2 regions of the Streptomyces sp. NBC_01808 genome follow, and region 2 is predicted to be linked to the other one. Evidence: riboswitches for the same ligand, from Rfam matches in the RefSeq annotation. Region 2 holds a riboswitch; the other holds the start of a gene.

Region 1 (9,291 bases), 5.6 Mb from region 2:
GTCGCCGCCGCGGAGGCGCGGATCACCCCGGACGGCTGGGCCTTCTCGCACTTCTCCGAGGGCCCGTACGTCGCCTCCACCCAACGCGCCCTGCGCCAGGCCGAGTCGCTGCCCGCCCTGCTGCAGCCGCGACTGCTGTCCGTACCCGAGCTGTACATGGTGACGCTCTGGCTGCGCGCCGACGCCACCGCTCCGGCCGAGTCGGGCACGGTCGACCCGGCGGATCTGCTGGTGCCGCTGGCGCCCGCGCCGCCCGGCATCCGGGCCCACCGCGCGCACCGCGCCAGCGACCTGCTGCCGGCGCTGCGCGACCGGCTGGCGGGCGCGCGGCTGCTCGGCTCGTCCGCCTGATCACGGCGAGGTCACGGTCTGATCACCGCTGTGGACTAGTCCACTCCCTGCCGGTGCACCCCCCGAAAGGATGGTCCGGCACCGAGCAACCGCCCGCGAGGGTGATGCGTCTTCTGCCCCGGAGACCACCTGACGGTAAATCCCTGCGAATTGACGCGCGCGGGGGAACACTGGTTGCGGAACGAGTCGACACGGGGGCGGCGATGACATCTGCAGACCGCAGGACCGAGACCACGAAACGGCGAGAGTACCCAGCCATGTGCCAGCACCAGCCATCCTGTCCCACCGCCCAGTCCACCGACCGGGAGGCGGCGCGCCCGGTGGCGAACCACCCGGAGCAGGGCTGGAGCCTGCTCTGCAACGGCGTTCTGCTGTTCGAGGACACCGGCGAGCTGCTGCCCGACGGCCGGATCATCGCGCCGCACCGGCCGCCGAACGCCGACGACGTGACCGCCGCGGCCTGACCTGCCCGGGCGGCGGTCCCGGCCGCCGCCCGCCGGCCGGTTTCCGCGGCCGCGCACCCGCCCCGCACGCCGCCGGCCCGGCGCGGGGGCGCCGGGCCGGGTGCGGGACACGCGCCGGCGTACGTCAGGCGTCGTATTCGTCCAAGGGGGGGCACGAGCACACCAGGTTGCGGTCGCCGTAGGCGCCGTCGATCCGGCGCACCGGCGGCCAGTACTTGTCCGCGGGCGTCACCCCGGCCGGGAAGACGGCCTCCTCACGCCCGTACGGGTGCTTCCACTTCCCCGCGAGCTGCGCCGCGGTGTGCGGCGCGCCGACCAGCGGGTTGTCGTCCTTGTCCCACTCCCCCGTGCCGACCCGCTCGATCTCCCGCCGGATCGCGATCATCGCCTCGCAGAACCGGTCGAGTTCGCTCAGGTTCTCGCTCTCGGTCGGCTCGATCATCAGCGTTCCCGCCACCGGGAACGACATCGTCGGGGCGTGGAAGCCGTAGTCGATCAGCCGCTTGGCCACGTCGTCGATGGACACGCCGGTCGCCTTGGTCAGCGGCCGTACGTCGACGATGCACTCGTGCGCGACGAGCCCGCCGGGACCCGCGTACAGCACCGGGAAGTGCGGCTCCAGCCGCTTGGCCACGTAGTTGGCGCCGAGCACCGCGACCTGGCTGGCGCGGCGCAGCCCGTCCTCGCCCATGAGCTTCATGTACGCCCACGAGATCGGCAGGATCCCGGCCGAGCCCCACGGCGCCGCCGAGACCGGCCCCACGCCCGTCTCGGGACCCGCGGCGGGCTGCAGCGGGTGGTTCGGCAGGTACGGGGCCAGGTGCTCGCGGACCGCGACCGGGCCGACGCCGGGGCCGCCGCCGCCGTGCGGGATGCAGAACGTCTTGTGCAGGTTCAGGTGCGAGACGTCGCCGCCGAACTTCCCGGGGCCCGCGAGGCCGACGAGCGCGTTGAGGTTGGCGCCGTCCACGTACACCTGGCCGCCGGCGGCGTGCACGGCGTCGCAGATCTCCGTGATGTGCTCCTCGAACACGCCGTGCGTCGAGGGGTAGGTGACCATGAGGACGGCCAGCTCGTCGCCGTACTGCTCGATCTTCGCGCGCAGGTCGTCCGCGTCGACCTCGCCGTTCTCCGCGGTCTTCACCACCACGACCTTCATGCCGGCCATCACCGCGGAGGCGGCGTTGGTGCCGTGCGCGGAGGACGGGATGAGGCAGACGGTGCGGCGCTCGTCGCCGTTGGCGCGGTGGTACGCCCGTACGGCCAGCAGGCCCGCCAGCTCTCCCTGCGATCCCGCGTTGGGCTGCAGGGAGACCTTGTCGTAGCCGGTGACGGCGGCCAGGCCCTCCTCCAGCTCACGGATGAGGGTCAGATAGCCCGCGGCCTGGTCGGCGGGGGCGAAGGGGTGCAGCCCGGCGAACTCGGGCCAGGTGACAGCCTCCATCTCGGCGGTCGCGTTGAGCTTCATCGTGCAGGAGCCGAGCGGGATCATGCCGCGGTCCAGCGCGTAGTCCCGGTCGGCGAGCGTGCGCAGGTAGCGCAGCAGCGCGGTCTCGGAGCGGTGCCGGTGGAACACCGGGTGGGTCAGGTACTCGTCGGTGCGCAGCAGCCCGGCGGGCAGCGCGTCGGCGGTGGCGGCGTCCAGCTCACCGACGTCCCGGCCGGTGACGCCGAAGGCGTCCCAGACGACGGCCAGGTGCTCGCGGACCGTGGTCTCGTCGCAGGAGATGCCGACGTGGTCGGCGTCGGCGAGGCGGAGGTTGACGCCGGCGTTGCGGGCGCGGGCGGTCACCTCGGCGGCCCGGCCGGGGACGCGGACGGTGACGGTGTCGAAGAACGCGCCGTGCACCACGTCGGCGCCGCCGGCCCGCAGGCCCGCGGCGAGGATCGCGGCGAAGCGGTGGGTGCGCCGGGCGATGGCCACCAGGCCCTCGGGGCCGTGGTAGACGGCGTACATCGACGCCATCACCGCGAGCAGCACCTGCGCGGTGCAGATGTTGCTGGTGGCCTTCTCGCGGCGGATGTGCTGCTCGCGCGTCTGGAGGGCCAGCCGGTACGCCTGCGCGCCGTCCGCGTCCTTGGAGACGCCGACGAGCCGCCCGGGCAGGCTGCGCGCGAACTTCTCGCGTACGGACATGTAGCCGGCGTGCGGCCCGCCGAAGCCCATGGGGACCCCGAACCGCTGGCTGGAGCCGACCGCGATGTCGGCGCCGAGCGCCCCGGGCGAGGTCAGCAGGGTGAGCGCCAGGAGGTCGGCGGCGACGGTGACGACGGCGCCCAGCTCGTGCGCCCGCTCGATGACGGGCGCGAGGTCCCGTACGGCACCGGAGGCGCCCGGGTACTGCAGCAGCACGCCGAAGACGCCGCGCTCCGCCGCCTCCGCGGGGATGCCGTCGGCGAGGTCCGCGACGACGACCTCGACGCCGGTCGGCTCCGCCCGGGTGCGCAGCACGGCGACGGACTGCGGCAGGGTGTCGGCGTCGACCAGGAAGACGCCGTCCTTGACCTTGCCGACGCGCCGGGACAGGGCCATCGCCTCGGCGGCGGCCGTGCCCTCGTCGAGCAGCGAGGCGCCGGCGGTGGGCAGCCCGGTGAGGTCGGAGACGACGGTCTGGAAGTTGAGGAGCGCCTCCAGACGGCCCTGGGAGATCTCCGGCTGGTACGGGGTGTACGCCGTGTACCAGGCGGGGTTCTCCATGACGTTGCGCAGGATGACGGGCGGCGTGTGGGTGCCGTGGTAACCGAGGCCGATCATGGAGGTGAGCACCTCGTTGCGCGCCGCCAGGCCGCGCAGCTCGGCCAGCACCTCGGCCTCGGAGCGGGCCGCGGGCAGCGTGAACGCGCCGGTGCCCTTGATCGAGCCGGGTACGGCGGCCTCCGTCAGCTCGTCCAGCGAGCCGTAGCCGACCTGGGCGAGCATCTTGGCCCGGTCGCCCGCGTCCGGTCCTATGTGGCGCTGCTCGAAGGGCGTGCCGCGCTCCAGGGCGGAAAGCGGGATGCGGTGGGCGTTCGTCTCGGACAAAGGGGCCTCCTGGTCGCGCGGACCTTCGCGGATGCCCCTGGGCCGGGCACCCGTACGGCCTCCCCCTCTGTCATCCGGACCTGAGAGCTTCACCGGCACGCCCTGACTGCGGGCGGCCCGGCTTGCACCGTCGGTGAGGAAGGGCCGCGCGGCGGCCCGCCCTGCTTTCCAGAGTGACCTCGTCCGTGCGGTACGGGGGCCTGAGAGATTCCGGGGAGGAGTTGCTCCTTCGGCGCCTCCGGCTGGCGGGCGGAGGACTCTCCCGCACGGGGTCTGCAGCCACGATCAGCGTACCAGCGCACGCCCCCGCGCATCCCGGCGCGGGCGCCGGCTCCCGTGCGCCCGGGCGGCGCCCGCCGAGTGGCCGCGGGGCGGGTTGTGCCGTTACGTGGAGGCAGCGGAGCTGTGACGAGACGTGGGAGGCACCGTGCAGACCGACATCGACCCCCGGAGCCTGATCGGCGTGCGCGCGTACGACAGCAACGGCGACAAGCTCGGGACCGTCGACGAGGTGTACCTCGACGACGCCACCGGCGCCCCGCAGTGGGCGGCGGTGCGCACGGGCCTGTTCCACCGGGACGCGTTCGTGCCGCTGGGGCCGAGCGAGCTGGCGGACGAAGGGCTGCGGGTCCCGTTCGAACGGGAGCTGATCAAGGACGCGCCGGACTTCGGTGTGGGCCGGCACCTCTCCCCCGCGCAGGAGCTCCAGCTCTACCACCACTACGGCATGACGCTGCCGCCTGAGGTCGCCAAGACCCAGCCGCAGCAGCAGCCGCCGCAGGACCGGGACTTCGGCGAGGTCGCCGGCTCCGACGACTGACCGGCAGCCGCCGGACATCAGCGCCGGCGTCAGCCGCCCGGCGCCAGCGGCAGCGGGTCCGCGGGCGTCAGCGCCGGGTCGTCCGCGGCGAACGTACGCACCCGCCCGGGCGCGGAGCCCGGCACCTCGAACCGCACGGTGACCCGGCCGACGCCGCTGCCCTGCACCCAGCCGGGGCCGTGCTCCGCGTGCCGCACGTCCAGCCCCGGCAGCCACTGCGGCGCGGCCGGCTCCGGCTCCGCCGCGGCGGGCCGCGGGGGCGGCTCCGGCGGCGGCAGCGCCACCGGGCCGTCGGCGTCCACCGGCCCGTGCTGCACCTCCGGCGCCTGGCCCGCCTGCGCGAACAGGTCCTCCTGCGTGAAGTCCGCGAGCCCGCTCACGCCGACGCCCAGCAGCCGCACGCCCGCGGTCGTCTCCACGCTGTCCAGCAGCCGCAGCGCCGCCTCGGTGACCACGGCCGGGTCGTCCGTGGGCCCGCGCAGGGTCTCGGAGCGGGTGAGGGTGGAGAAGTCGTACCGCCGGACCTTGAGGACCACCGTGCGGCCGGAGCGCCCCGCGCCGTGCAGCCGCGTCACGCACCGCCGCGCCAGCCGCTCGACCTCGGTGCGGATCCGGACCCGGTCGGTGAGGTCGACGTCGAAGGTGTCCTCGACGGACACGGACTTGGTGTCCCGGTCCGCGACCACCGGCCGCTCGTCCAGACCCAGCGCCATCACGTGAATCCCGGTGCCGTGCGCCTTGCCCAGCAGCCGCACCATCTCGTCCTCGCCGGCGTCCGTGACCTCCCCGACCGTGGTGATCCCGGCCCGGCGCAGCGTGTCCGCCGTCGCCGGGCCGACGCCCGGCAGCGTACGCACGTTCATCGGCCCCAGCAGCGCCCGCTCGCCGCCCGGCGGGACCACGACGAGCCCGTCCGGCTTGGCCAGCTCGGAGGCGACTTTGGCGAGCATCTTGGAGGCGGCGAGCCCGACGGACCCGGTGAGGCCCGTGGCGGCGCGGATGTCGGCGCGCAGCCGGCGCGCCACGCTCCGTAGCGCCGCCTCCTCCGCGGGCGTGCCGCCGGCTTCGAGGTCGACGAACGCCTCGTCCAGGCTCAGCGGCTCCACCAACGGCGACAGCTCCCCGAGCAGCGCCATGACCTGGCCGCTGACCTGCTGGTAGAGCCGGAATCGGGGGATGAGGAACGCGGCGTTCGGGCAGAGCCGGCGGGCCATGCCCATGGCCATGGCCGAGTGCACCCCGAAGACCCGGGCCTCGTACGACGCGGTGGCCACCACGCCGCGGGGGCCGAGACCGCCGACGATCACGGCCTTGCCCCTGAGGCTCGGCTTGGCGGCCTGCTCGACGGCGGCGTAGAACGCGTCCATGTCCAGGTGCAGGACTGACGGGGCGCTTCTCACACGGTGATGGTCCCCCATGGGTACGACATCGGCCCCGCAGCGGCCGTCAGACGGCCGTGACGGCGCCGTGCGGGCCGGGGCGCGGGACGCCACCGGCCGGGCTGCCGGAGGGGCGTCAGCCGGCGCGGCTGCGGCGGCGCGCCAGCTCGTCGGCGGCGTTGTGCCCGACCAGCGTCTCGCCGGTGTCGATGCGCTCCGCGTGCAACTGCGCGAGGGCGGCCTGCACGTCTCTCCAGACCACGCCGACGGCGATGCCGAAGATCCCCTGGCCGCCCTGGAGCAGCTCGACGACCTCGTCGGGTGACGTGCACTCGCAGACCGTGGCGCCGTCGCTGATGAGGGTCATCCGCCGCAGGTCGGCCGGCTCTGCGGCGCGCAGGTGGCGCACGGCCGTCCTGATGCTCTGCAGCGAGACCCCGACGTCCAGCAGCCGCTTGACGATCTTGAGTACGACGACGTCGTGGGAGCCGTAGAGCCGCTGGGCGCCCGAGCCGTTCGCGGGGCGGACGCTCGGCTCGACCAGGCCCGTACGGGCCCAGTAGTCGAGCTGCCGGTACGTGATGCCGGCCGCGGCGCACGCCGCCGGTCCCCGGTAGCCGACCTCGTCCGGGGCCGCAGACGCGGCCTGCGGCCGCCTCGCGGGCTCCGCGCCGTGCCCGTACAGCGGAACAGCTCCGCCCCCACCGGCCGATCTCCCGCCGCCCGTGACCACCACGCCGACCTCCCGCTCCCTGACCTGCCACCCGACGGTAGGCAGTCGCCCCGGGCGCGTCAACGAACGCCACACGGCGCACGCCGGGTGCTCATCACCCTACGGGTGGTTTGCCGACGGCGCCCGTGCGGTAGGCCCGGGCGGGCTACCGGGGGCGGCTCTCACTGGGGGTTCGTACCGAAGTCCTCGGGCGTGATCTGGTCGAGGAACTCGCGGAACTTCTCCACCTCGTCCTCCTGCTCGTCCGGGATCGAGATCCCCGCGTCGTTGAGCACGCCCTCGCTGCCGTAGATCGGCGTGCCGGTGCGCAGCGCGAGCGCGATGGCGTCGGAGGGGCGGGCGCTCACCTCGGCGCCGCCGGAGAAGACCAGCTCGGCGTAGAACACGCCCTCCCGCAGGTCGGTGATCCGGACCTCGGACAGCTCCTGGCCGACCGCGTCCAGCACATTCTTGAACAGGTCATGGGTCAGCGGGCGCGCGGGGGTCATGCCCTGCTGCGCGAAGGCGATCGCCGTCGCCTCCCCAGGACCGATCCAGATGGGGAGGTACCGGTCGCCGCCCACTTCACGCAGGAGAACGATCGGTTGGTTCGAGGGCATTTCCACCCGGACACCCACAACGTCGAGCTCGTTCACACAGCAACCCTAGGCCGACCCCGGCGGTTTTGGGTAGTCGAGCACGGGACCGGTCAGTTGCCGGCGACCCGCAGTGAGGACCGTACGAGGGTCGTGTGCAGCCGCGCGGACAGCTCGATCAGCCGTTCGGCGGTGGATTCCGCGTGGGCCCGCGTCTGCGGGCTGCGGTGCCCCCGGAGCGGGCCGATGACCTGTTCGACGAGGCCGGCCTCGCGGTCCGCGGCGGCCTTGAGGCCGCGCAGGTGGCGCGCCTGCACCCCGTAGCTGCCCAGCTCGGCCACCAGGCGGGCGACGGCGGCCGCGTCCGCGTCGTAGAGCCCGTCGGCGTCCGGGGCGACCAGACCGAATTCTTCCCAGGACGCCAGCTCGTCCTCGCCGACCGCGGCGGTGCGCAGCAGCGTCTCCCGGTCGATACGGGGATCGTGCGGGGCCTCCGCGACGGCGGAGGCCCCGGTCCCGGCGCCGGCCACGGGGTCGGCGTCCAACTGCTCACGGATGACCTTGAGCGGCAGGTAGTGATCCCGCTGCATGCGCAGGATCCGGGCCAGCCGCTCGACGTCCGCGGCGCCGAACTTGCGATAGCCGCCCGGCGAGCGCTGCGGCTCCACCAGGCCCTCCGACTCCAGGAAGCGGATCTTGGAGATGGTGACCTCGGGAAACTCCTCGCGGAGCACGGCGAGGACGCCCCCGATGCTCAACTGCCGGTCGCGCGCCCGGCGTCGGTCCGGCCGGTCCGCTTCCGGAGCGGCGGTGCCGCCCCTCGGGGTGTCGCCCATCGCTTCCGTCCCGTGGTCGTGTGCTCCCCGCCCTCAGGCGGCGCGCCGGCTGGCGAAGAACACCAGCCGGAACTTTCCGATCTGCACCTCGTCCCCGCTGGTCAGCTCGAACTCGTCGATCCGCTCGCGGTTGACGTACGTGCCGTTGAGGCTGCCGACGTCGGCGACCGAGAACCGGCCGTCAGGGGTCCGGCGGAACTCCACGTGCCGCCGGGAGACCGTGACGTCGTCCAGGAAGATGTCGCTCTGCGGGTGGCGCCCGACGGTGGTCAGCTCGCTGTCCAGCAGGAAGCGCGCCCCGGAGTTGGGGCCGCGGCGGACGACGAGCAGCGCGGAGCCGGGCGGCAGCGCGTCGACGGCCGCCTGCGCCTCGGGCGACAGCGGCGGCAGCGTCTGCCCGCCGCTGGCGGCCTCGGCCTCGTATGCCTCGATGCCCGAGATGGAGATCGTGGTGGTGGTCTCCGAGGGACGCTCGGCCACACCGGCCCGCAGCGGGGCGCCGCAGTTGGAGCAGAACCGGCTCGCCTGGGCGTTCCGGGCCCCACACCTGTTGCATACCGGCAGGTCCATGGACTGTGCCTCCTGCTGCGGAGCGCCCGCAGCGGCGTCGGGCGGATGCGAGCCGGGGGCGAACCCTCCACCCGCACTTGAGGTTGATGGTTCCCCGAAACCTATGCGGCCCGACGCGGCAGGGTCAACATAAGACTCGCCCTGACCACCCGAAATGTCGCCGGGCGGCGGAGGCGCCTGATCCCGGTACAAGGCGCGCTCGCCGGCCTCGCCGCCCTGGGACGCGGCGCGGTGCCGGCCCGGCCGATCCGCCGAGCCCCTCCCGAACAACTTAGCGAACAACTTCACGGGCGATTTCCCCTTGACCGTCGGACAGGCCCGTGTACGAGCAGGTCACTCGACACGCGCATCAGCGGCACCGGACATTCACTGAACGTCCACAACCCCCGGACAGTTTCCCTTACGCGACCGCAGCCGATGCGTCGACCCCCCGTAACCATGAGGTCACGACGACGACCGAGCGTAGTCAGGCCGCTTCTCCCGCCGCAAGGCGTCCACGAGGACCGTGTCCCGGGGCTCGATGGACACCGTAGCCTGCTCC
Region 2 (9,291 bases):
AATATCCGACAAGTCCGTTTGTTCTTGGTCGTTCGATGCCGCGTATGCGCGGCCGGAATTCACGAATCCGTAGCGGGAACCCGGCTCGCCTGCGGGGGCAGCGGGGCGACAACTGGCCAAAGGAAATGACCCTTTCGGAGTCGCCGCTGAATTGCGGGCGGAGGGTGAGCAGTTGGAGTGTGCGGGCGGAAAGCCCTCGCCAACTCCCTCAGCACTCCACCACGTTGACCGCGAGACCGCCGCGGGCCGTCTCCTTGTACTTGACCTTCATGTCCGCGCCCGTCTCCTTCATCGTCTTGATGGCCTTGTCGAGGGAGACGAAGTGCTGGCCGTCGCCGCGCAGTGCCATGCGGGCCGCCGTGATGGCCTTGACCGCCGCCATGCCGTTGCGTTCGATGCACGGGATCTGGACCAGGCCGCCGATCGGGTCGCAGGTCAGGCCCAGGTTGTGTTCGATGCCGATCTCCGCGGCGTTCTCCACCTGCTCCGGGGTGCCGCCGAGGATCTCGGCGAGGCCGCCGGCGGCCATGGAGCAGGCGGAGCCCACCTCGCCCTGGCAGCCGACCTCCGCGCCGGAGATGGAGGCGTTCTCCTTGAAGAGCATGCCGATCGCGCCCGCCGCGAGGAGGAAGCGGACCGCGGTGTCGTCGTCCGCGCCGGGGACGAAGTCCGCCGCGTAGTGGAGCACCGCGGGGATGATGCCCGCCGCGCCGTTGGTGGGGGCGGTGACGACGCGGCCGCCGGCGGCGTTCTCCTCGTTGACCGCCATCGCGTAGAGGGTGACCCACTCCATCGCGTGCGCCGCCGGGTCGCCCGCCGCGCGGAGCTGGCGGGCCTCGCCTGCGGCGCGGCGGCGGACCTTCAGCCCGCCGGGGAGGATGCCCTCGCGGCTGGTGCCGCGGGCGACGCACTCGCGCATGACCCGCCAGATCTCCAGCAGCCCGGCGCGGATCTCCGCCTCCGTGCGCCAGGCGCGCTCGTTCTCCAGCATCAGCGAGGAGAGCGACAGGCCCGTCTCGCGGGTGCGGCGCAGCATCTCGTCCGCGGTACGGAACGGGTGCTTCAGCACGGTGTCGTCGAGCTTGATCCGGTCCTCGCCGACCGCCTCCTCGTCGACGACGAAGCCGCCGCCCACCGAGTAGTACGTCTTCTCCAGCAGCGTCCCGCCGTCCGCGTCGTACGCGGCCAGCGTCATGCCGTTCGCGTGGTACGGCAGCGAGCGGCGGCGGTGCAGGACGAGGTCGGCGGAGGCGTCGAAGGGGATCTCGTGGTCGCGCCCTATCTCGGCGCCCAGCAGGTGCAGCCGCCCGGTGCCGCGGATGCGCTCCACCTCGCCCCCGGCCCACTCGATGTCGACGGTGCGCGGCGAGTGGCCCTCCAGACCGAGGAGTACGGCCTTGGGGGTGCCGTGGCCGTGGCCGGTGGCGCCCAGGGAGCCGAAGAGTTCGGCGCGTACGGCGGCGGTGTGGGCCAGCAGGCCCTCGTTCTTCAGCCGGCGCGCGAACATCCGGGCCGCCCGCATCGGGCCGACCGTGTGCGAGCTCGACGGGCCGATGCCGATCGAGAAGAGGTCGAAGACGGAGATGGCCACTTGGGACTCCCTTGTCCTTGCGTGGGGCGTGCGCGTGCGTGGTGCGGGTGGTGACGGGTTGCGCACGGCCCCGGGGCCCGGACGCCCGCCGCCTCCAAGCGCCGGGCCGCCGGGCCGTACGGGCTACAGGCCGGGGTACAGCGGGTGCTTCTGCGCCAGGGCGGTGACCCGGGCGGCGAGTGCGGCCGTCTTCCCCTCGTCGAAGCCGGGCTTGAGGGCTTCGGCGATGACGTCGGCGACCTCCTCGAAGTCCGCGGCGGTGAAGCCGCGGGTGGCCAGTGCGGGCGAGCCGATGCGCAGGCCGGAGGTGACCATGGGCGGGCGGGGGTCGTTCGGGACCGCGTTGCGGTTGACGGTGATGCCGATGTCGTGGAGCCGGTCCTCGGCCTGCTGGCCGTCCAGCTCGGACGCGCGCAGGTCGACCAGGACCAGGTGGACGTCCGTACCGCCGGAGAGCACGGAGACGCCTGCCGCGCGGGCGTCGTCCCGCAGCAGCCGCTCGGCCAGGATGCGGGCGCCGTCCAGCGTGCGCTGCTGCCGCTCGCGGAACTCCCCGGACGCGGCGATCTTGAACGACACCGCCTTGGCCGCGATCACGTGCTCCAGCGGGCCGCCCTGCTGGCCGGGGAAGACCGCCGAGTTGATCTTCTTGGCGAGGGCCTGGCGGGAGAGGATGACGCCGCCGCGCGGGCCGCCGAGGGTCTTGTGCGTCGTGGTGGTGACGATGTCCGCGTACGGCACGGGGTTGGGGTGCAGGCCCGCCGCGACCAGACCGGCGAAGTGCGCCATGTCGACCATCAGCAGCGCGTCGACCTCGTCGGCGATCCGGCGGAAGCCGGCGAAGTCGAGCTGCCGCGGGTACGCCGACCAGCCCGCGATGATCAGCTTCGGCCGCCGCTCCTTGGCCAGCCGCTCGACCTCGGCCATGTCGACCTGGCCGGTCTCGGCGTCGACGTGGTAGGCGGCGACGTCGTACAGCTTGCCGGAGAAGTTGATCTTCATGCCGTGGGTCAGGTGCCCGCCGTGGGCCAGGTCCAGGCCCAGGATCGTGTCGCCGGGCTTGAGCACCGCGAACATCGCCGCCGCGTTCGCCGACGCGCCCGAGTGCGGCTGGACGTTCGCCGCCTCGGCGCCGAAGAGCGCCTTGACCCGCTCGCGGGCCAGCTCCTCGGCGACGTCGACGTGCTCGCAGCCGCCGTAGTAGCGGCGGCCGGGGTAGCCCTCGGCGTACTTGTTGGTGAGGACCGAGCCCTGCGCCTCCAGCACGGCGACCGGGGCGAAGTTCTCCGAGGCGATCATTTCGAGGGTGGACTGCTGGCGCTTGAGTTCGGCGTCCACGGCGGCGGCGACCTCGGGGTCGACCTCGTGGAGCGAGCCGTTCAGAAGGGACATGGGACCTTCCGGGGAGAGAGGGACGCGGGCGGGCGGGGCTGCGGCGGCGGAGCTCAGCCCGCGGTGAACGCGGTGTACTCGGCGGCGGACATCAGGTCGGCGGCCTCGGCCGAGACGCGCACCCGGAACAGCCAGCCGTCCTCGAACGGGCCGGAGTTCACCAGCGCCGGGTCGTCCACGACGTCCTGGTTGGTCTCGGTGACCTCCCCGGTCACCGGCGCGTAGAGGTCGGAGACGGACTTCGTCGACTCCAGCTCGCCGCAGGGCTCGCCCGCGGTGACCGCGGCGCCCACGTCCGGCAACTGGACGAAGACGACGTCGCCGAGCGCGTTCGCGGCGTGGGCGGTGATGCCGACGGTGGCGACCCCGTCGGCGGTCGCGACCCACTCGTGTTCCTTGCTGTAGCGCAGGTGCTCAGGGTTGCTCATAAGGCGATTCTCCAGGATCGGGACGTCAGAGGCGTAAAGGGGCGCTGGTGGCGCGGTCGAGGGTCCGCCGCGGAAAGGGTGAGGGGCTCTTGCGGAGCCGGTCAGCGGCGCTTGTAGAACGGCAGGGCGACGACCTCGTACGGCTCGTGGCTGCCGCGGATGTCGACGCCCACGCCGGTGGCCGCCGAGGGCCCCGGTGCCGCGTGCGCGGCGTCCACGTACGCCATGGCGATCGGCTTGCCCAGGGTGGGGGAGGGGGCGCCGGAGGTGACCTCGCCGATGCGCCGGCCGCCGGCCACCACCGCGTACCCCGCGCGCGGCACCCGCCGGCCCTCGGCGACCAGGCCGACCAGCACCCGCGGCGGCTCGGCCGCGGCGCGCCCGGCGGCCTGTTCGAGCGCCTTGCGCCCGACGAAGTCGCCGGGTTTGTCGAGCTTGACGACCCGGCCGAGCCCGGCGTCGAAGGGCGTGAGCGCGGTGGTCAGCTCGTGCCCGTACAGCGGCATGCCGGCCTCCAGACGCAGGGTGTCGCGGCAGGAGAGCCCGCACGGCACCAGGCCGTCGTCCGCGCCCGCCGCGGTCAGCGCCGCCCAGACGGCGGCCGCATCCGCGGGGCGTACGAACAGCTCGAAGCCGTCTTCGCCGGTGTAGCCGGTACGGGCGATGAGCGCGTCCGCGCCGGCGACGGTGCCGGGCAGCCCCGCGTAGTACTTCAGGCCGGCCAGGTCCGCGTCGGTGACCCGGCCGAGGATGTCCTGGGACTTGGGCCCCTGCACGGCGATCAGGGCGTACGCGTCCCGGTCGTCCCGCACCTCGGCGCCCGGGAAGCCGGCCGCCCGCTCGGCGAGGGCGTCCAGGACGACCTGGGCGTTGGCGGCGTTCGCGACGATCATGTACTCCTCGTCGGCGAGCCGGTAGACGATCAGGTCGTCGAGGATGCCGCCGTCCTCGCGGCAGATCATCGTGTACCGGGCGCGGCCCGGGCGCACCGCGGAGAGCCGGCCCACCAGGGCGTAGTCCAGCAGGTCCGCGGCCCGCGGGCCGGTGACGGCGATCTCGCCCATGTGGGAGAGGTCGAAGAGGCCGGCGCGGGTGCGCACCGCGACGTGCTCCTCGCGCTCGCTGCCGTAGCGCAGCGGCATGTCCCACCCGGCGAAGTCGGTCATGGTGGCGCCGAGGGCGCGGTGCGTGGCGTCGAGCGCGGTACGGCGCGGTGCAGGGCTCTCAGTGGTCATCGTCAGGCTCCCGGACAGGGGGTGGTCGTGTCCTCCCCATCTGTCATCGGAACCTGAGAGGTTCGCCACGATCCCGCGGGAGCGTGGCTTGCACCTTGGGTGGGGCGGCGCCGGCGCACGGCCGGGCACGCCCGCTTTTCAGATCTGCCTCGCCCGCGCGGTGACGGTGCCTGAGAGATTCAAGGGAGGACTTGCTCCTTCGGCGCCCGGTGCGACGAGGCACCGGGACTCTCCCGCGCGGGTTCGAACGGCCGGTATGCAGTTGGCGGGGCCCATCATTGCACGCGCCCTCGACCGCGGGACAGGGGAAGAAGTGGGAGGCCACCTTCCGTTGCGTCCTTGTCGAGCCCCGCCGCTGTTGCGAGGCTTGTGGACGGCAAGAGGCGACGGTGCGGGGCGTGGGAGGCAGCGTGACGGTGGAGCAGGCGGCCTCCAGGGAACGGCTTCGATATCCCGAGGGGGACATCGTCGTGATCTCCGGCCTGCCGGGCAGCGGCAAGAGCACGCTCATGCGCCGCACGCAGCCGCCGGCCGCGGTGCGGCTGATCGACTCGCAGTACGTGCGCGAGCGCTGGGCGCGCAAGCTGGGCACGCGGCTCCCGTATGCCGCCTACCGGCCGCTGGTCCGCGTCGACCACTACGCGCGGCTGCGTCTCGCGGTCCGCGCGGGCGGCAGCCTCGTCGTGCACGACTGCGGCACGCTGCCGTGGGTGCGCTGGTGGCTGACCAGGCAGGCCAGGCGGTACGGGCGCGGGGTGCACGTCGTGGTGCTCGACGTGCCGGCGGACGTGGCGCGGGAGCGGCAGGCGCGGCGCGGGCGCGCGGTGTCGCGGTACGCCTTCGCCCGGCACCGGTGGGCGCACCGGAGGCTGCTGGACTGGGCGCACGCCGGGCAGCCGGCGGAGGGCTGCGACTCGGTGCTGGTGCTGGACGGGGAGGCGACGGGGGCGCAGCGCTCGATCAGCTTCGGCTGAGCCCGCGGGCGCGGCTGCACGCCGGACCGGGCAGGCAGCCGGGCCGTTACGCGCCGGACCGCGCCGGCAGCCTCGGCGGCACCGCCGCGTTCTGCGGCATCTGCGGCACCTGCCCCGCGGGCACCAGCCCGCTGACCGCCGTCGCCGCGAGGACCCGTACCAGCGCCGTCACGGTCACCGGGGCCCGCGCCGCCACCGCCGCCCTGTCGCCCGCCTGCCCGGCCCGTACCAGTCCTGTCAGTTCCTCCCGCAGTGAGCCGACGGCCTGCGCCAGGGCGGTCGTCTTCCGCGCCTTCATCGACTTCACCTTGCCCTCGGCCCTCGCCGCCGCGTCCACCGCGTCCAGGTGCGACCGCACGTCGGGCAGCGTGCGCGGGTTCTGCAAGCCCCCGTCGGCGACCGCCTGCTGGACCTGCTCGACGGTCCGGGCCGTGGCGGCGGTGAGCTGCCCGAGCTGCGCCAGCAGGTGCAGCGTCGAGGGGTCGACGTCGGCGGCGGCCGGGGCGGAAGCCGCGGGCAGGACGTCGGGGTGCCCGCCCCCTGCGGCGTCCCCGGCGGCGGCGACGGGCCCGGCCATGCCGAGCACGAGGGCGCCGCCGGCGACGGCGGAGACGACGGTGGCGGCGAGGCCGGCCATTCGGTGCGTACGCATGGAAAACGGGCTCCCTGTCGCGAGGTCGTGAGGGTGAGAGGACTCCACCGTGGGCAGGTGCGGGCTTCGCCCGCGAGTGCTCGCAGCCGTTAGGGTGCCGACGTTCATCCCCCGAAAGTTGGCTGGTCCCGATGAGCTTCGACTACCGCTCCCCGCAGCCCCCCGCCACGGGCGGCTTCCCCGGCAACGAGCTGGAGGAGGTGCTCGCCGCCTCGCTCGGCAACCCGCAGGCCGCCCCGCGGCTGCTGGAGGTGCTGGGCCGCAGCAGCCTGTGGGTGCCGCTGCCCGGGGGCGGCGGGCCCGACAGCCCCTCGCTCCCCGTGCCGACGACCGAGATAGGCGGCGCGCCGTACGTGCCGGTGTTCTCCTCGCAGGAGGAGTTCCTGCGGGTCAGCGGCTCCCACATGTCGTTCACCGTCGCCCCGGCCCGCGAGTTCGCCCGCGGGCTGCCGCCGCAGGTCGGCATCGCGGTCAACCCCGGCGGCACGGTCGGCGTGCCGCTGCCGCCGGCGGCGGTCGCGGAGCTGTGCAGGGACCGCGGGGCGCCGCGGCTGCCGGGGGAGGCGCGCGGCGGCCGGGTGCGGCTGTTCACGCCGGACTGGCAGGACGACCCGGTGGACTTCCTGGCGGTCGCGCGGGAGGAGTTCGAGCGGATCGGGGTGGTACGCAGCGCGCGCCGGGGGCTCGCGAGCGTCGAGGGCGGTGCGGAGCAGCTCTACATCGGGGTGGAGCTGCTGGACACGTACGACGAGAGCAGGCAGGCGACGGTGGAGGCGCTGGGCCGCGCGCTCGGCGCGCAGCCGGTGCCGTGGAAGGTCCAACTGGTCTTCCTCGACGCCGCGGTGGACCCGGTGATCACCTGGATGCGGGCCAAGGTCGAGCCGTTCTACATCCGGGTCGGCTGACGCGGTCAGGCTCTAAGCTGGTTTGATGACCTTTCCGGGCGTACACGCGTGCCCGGGAGCGGCGGCGGCCGAGACGAAGGGTTGGGGCCCAGGGTGAACGGGGGCGCGAGCGGGCGGGCGCCGGGAGCGGGCGTGGACCAGTTGGTCCGCCAGGTGGCTCCCGGCAGGTACGACGCGTACGAGGCGCTGCTCGCCGAGCTGGCCGCCGGGCAGGTGTGGATGCTGCTCTGGCAGGGCCGCCCCGACTCGCCGGACGCGCAGTACGGCAGCATGCAGGTCGAGGGCCACGCCTACGCGCCCTGCTTCAGCTCCGACCGCGAGCTGGCCGCCAGCGGCTGGGCCGGCGCCCACGAGCCCGTCGCCGGGGCGGAGATCGCCGCCGCGCTCTACCCCGACCGCTGGGGCCTCTGGCTCGACCCGCACGCCGCGGGCGGCGGCGTCGGCGTCCCCTGGCTCGACCTGCGCCGGGTGGCCACGGGCCTGGACCGGCTGCCCGCGGGCCCGCTGCGGATCGCGGAACCGGTCGTGGACGTCGCGCAGTTCTACGCCCTGCTGGGCCAGACCGCCCACCGCACCCCCGCCGTGCGCACGCTCTGCCGCGCCTGGGTGCAGCCGGCGCTCGGCGAGCCGTACCTCGCCATCGGCATAGACCTGTACGACACGGGCGCGCAGTCCGTCGCCGCGGCGCAGTCGATGATGCAGGAGTCCGTGGCCGCCGTGCCCCCGGGCCTGGCGGTCTCCACGGTGGCGCTGGCCGACGACCACGACCCGGTGGCGATGTGGATGCGGGCGAACTCCCGGCCGTTCTTCGACCGCGGCGCCTACGGCGGCGGCCCGGCCGCCCCGCCCGCCGGCTACGGCTACCCGCCGCCGTACTCCGCGGGCGGCGCCCCGCAGTCCGGCTGGCAGCCGGGACCCGCCCCGCAGTATTGAGCCGCCGGCCCGCCCGACCTCCCGCCTGACCCCGTTATGTCCGTACGTGTCCCGATATCGTGCCGGTGAAGATCCGCTCAGCGGCGGTCGGATGTCCGGATAACGGTTATCCACTGCATCGCATCACGTTTGCGCATCCATTCCCCTTGGGGTCTGGCGAGTGATCGCAGGCGCATTGAAGACTCCCCCCGCAGGAAGCTGTCGTTCCCCTGTGCGACGGCAGGGCTTCACGATCAGGCACTACGGGCACCAGGCACGACGGCACCACGGATCACGGCACCACGGCATGACTTGCACCAGCGAAGCGATTGAGCCGCTACCGCGGCAGACGACGGCGGGACGCCGCCGCTCGAGAGGGGTCCCCACAACATGACGGCACCTATCGAGACCACCGGCGCCACCGAGGCGACGCCGGAAGCTCTCGTCGAGGGCGTGGACAAGAGCCGGATCGAGGGCCGTTCGCTCGGGCGTATCGCCTGGATGCGGCTGAAGCGCGACCGCGTCGCCATGGCCGGCGGCGTCGTCGTGGTGTTCCTCATCCTGATCGCCGCGCTCTCCCGGCCGATCCAGTCGATCTTCGGGCTCGACCCCAACAGGCTCAACCAGGACCTCGTCGACCCCTCCCTGGCCACCCCGTACGGCTCCTTCGGCGGCATGAGCTGGGACCACCCGCTGGGCATCGAGCCGCGGCTCGGCCGCGACATCGCCACCCGGATCCTGGAGGGCTCCTGGGTCTCGCTGCTCGTCGCCTTCGGCGCCACCATGGTCGCCGTCGTGATCGGCACCGTCCTCGGCGTGATCGCCGGCTACTACGGCAAGTGGGCGGACACGATCATCAGCCGGACCATGGACACGTTCCTGGCCTTCCCGGTGCTGCTCTTCGCCATCTCCATCTCGGCCGCGCTGCAGGGCGGCGCGTTCGGGCTGAAGGGGCTGCAGCTCCACATCGGTGTGCTGATCTTCGTCATCGGCTTCTTCAGTTGGCCGTATATCGGCCGTATCGTCCGCGGACAGACGCTCAGTCTCCGCGAACGCGAGTTCGTGGAGGCGGCGAAGAGCCTGGGCGCGCGCGGCCCCTTCATCCTCTTCCGGGAGCTGCTGCCGAACCTGGTGGGGCCGATCCTCGTCTACTCCACCCTGCTGATCCCGACCAACATCCTCTTCGAGGCGGCGCTCAGCTT

What was found. Region 2 has a riboswitch for glycine ahead of gcvT (glycine cleavage system aminomethyltransferase GcvT). Riboswitches for the same ligand answer to the same signal wherever they lie in the genome.
Region 1: it holds a riboswitch for glycine, as region 2 does, so the genes downstream of both, gcvP (aminomethyl-transferring glycine dehydrogenase) here and gcvT (glycine cleavage system aminomethyltransferase GcvT) in region 2, are expected to answer to the same signal.

The regions. Positions count from the first base shown of each region.
Region 1 is NZ_CP109072.1:670,173-679,463, forward strand. Features, by position in the region: gene OG946_RS02590 (hypothetical protein) at 1-351, shown strand, start outside; gene OG946_RS02595 (DUF5999 family protein) at 609-815, shown strand; gene gcvP (aminomethyl-transferring glycine dehydrogenase) at 940-3,837, opposite strand; glycine riboswitch at 4,016-4,112, opposite strand; gene OG946_RS02605 (PRC-barrel domain-containing protein) at 4,253-4,657, shown strand; gene OG946_RS02610 (DNA polymerase IV) at 4,687-6,057, opposite strand; gene OG946_RS02615 (MerR family transcriptional regulator) at 6,173-6,772, opposite strand; gene OG946_RS02620 (bifunctional nuclease family protein) at 6,931-7,404, opposite strand; gene ftsR (transcriptional regulator FtsR) at 7,458-8,180, opposite strand; gene OG946_RS02630 (FHA domain-containing protein) at 8,214-9,038, opposite strand; partial or broken gene OG946_RS02635 (DUF881 domain-containing protein) at 9,195-9,291, opposite strand, start outside.
Region 2 is NZ_CP109072.1:6,222,042-6,231,332, forward strand. Features, by position in the region: gene OG946_RS27620 (L-serine ammonia-lyase) at 209-1,591, opposite strand; gene glyA (serine hydroxymethyltransferase) at 1,715-2,983, opposite strand; gene gcvH (glycine cleavage system protein GcvH) at 3,037-3,411, opposite strand; gene gcvT (glycine cleavage system aminomethyltransferase GcvT) at 3,513-4,646, opposite strand; glycine riboswitch at 4,677-4,794, opposite strand; glycine riboswitch at 4,795-4,892, opposite strand; gene OG946_RS27640 (AAA family ATPase) at 5,045-5,620, shown strand; gene OG946_RS27645 (hypothetical protein) at 5,667-6,272, opposite strand; gene OG946_RS27650 (enhanced serine sensitivity protein SseB) at 6,404-7,177, shown strand; gene OG946_RS27655 (enhanced serine sensitivity protein SseB C-terminal domain-containing protein) at 7,310-8,110, shown strand; gene OG946_RS27660 (ABC transporter permease) at 8,480-9,291, shown strand, end outside.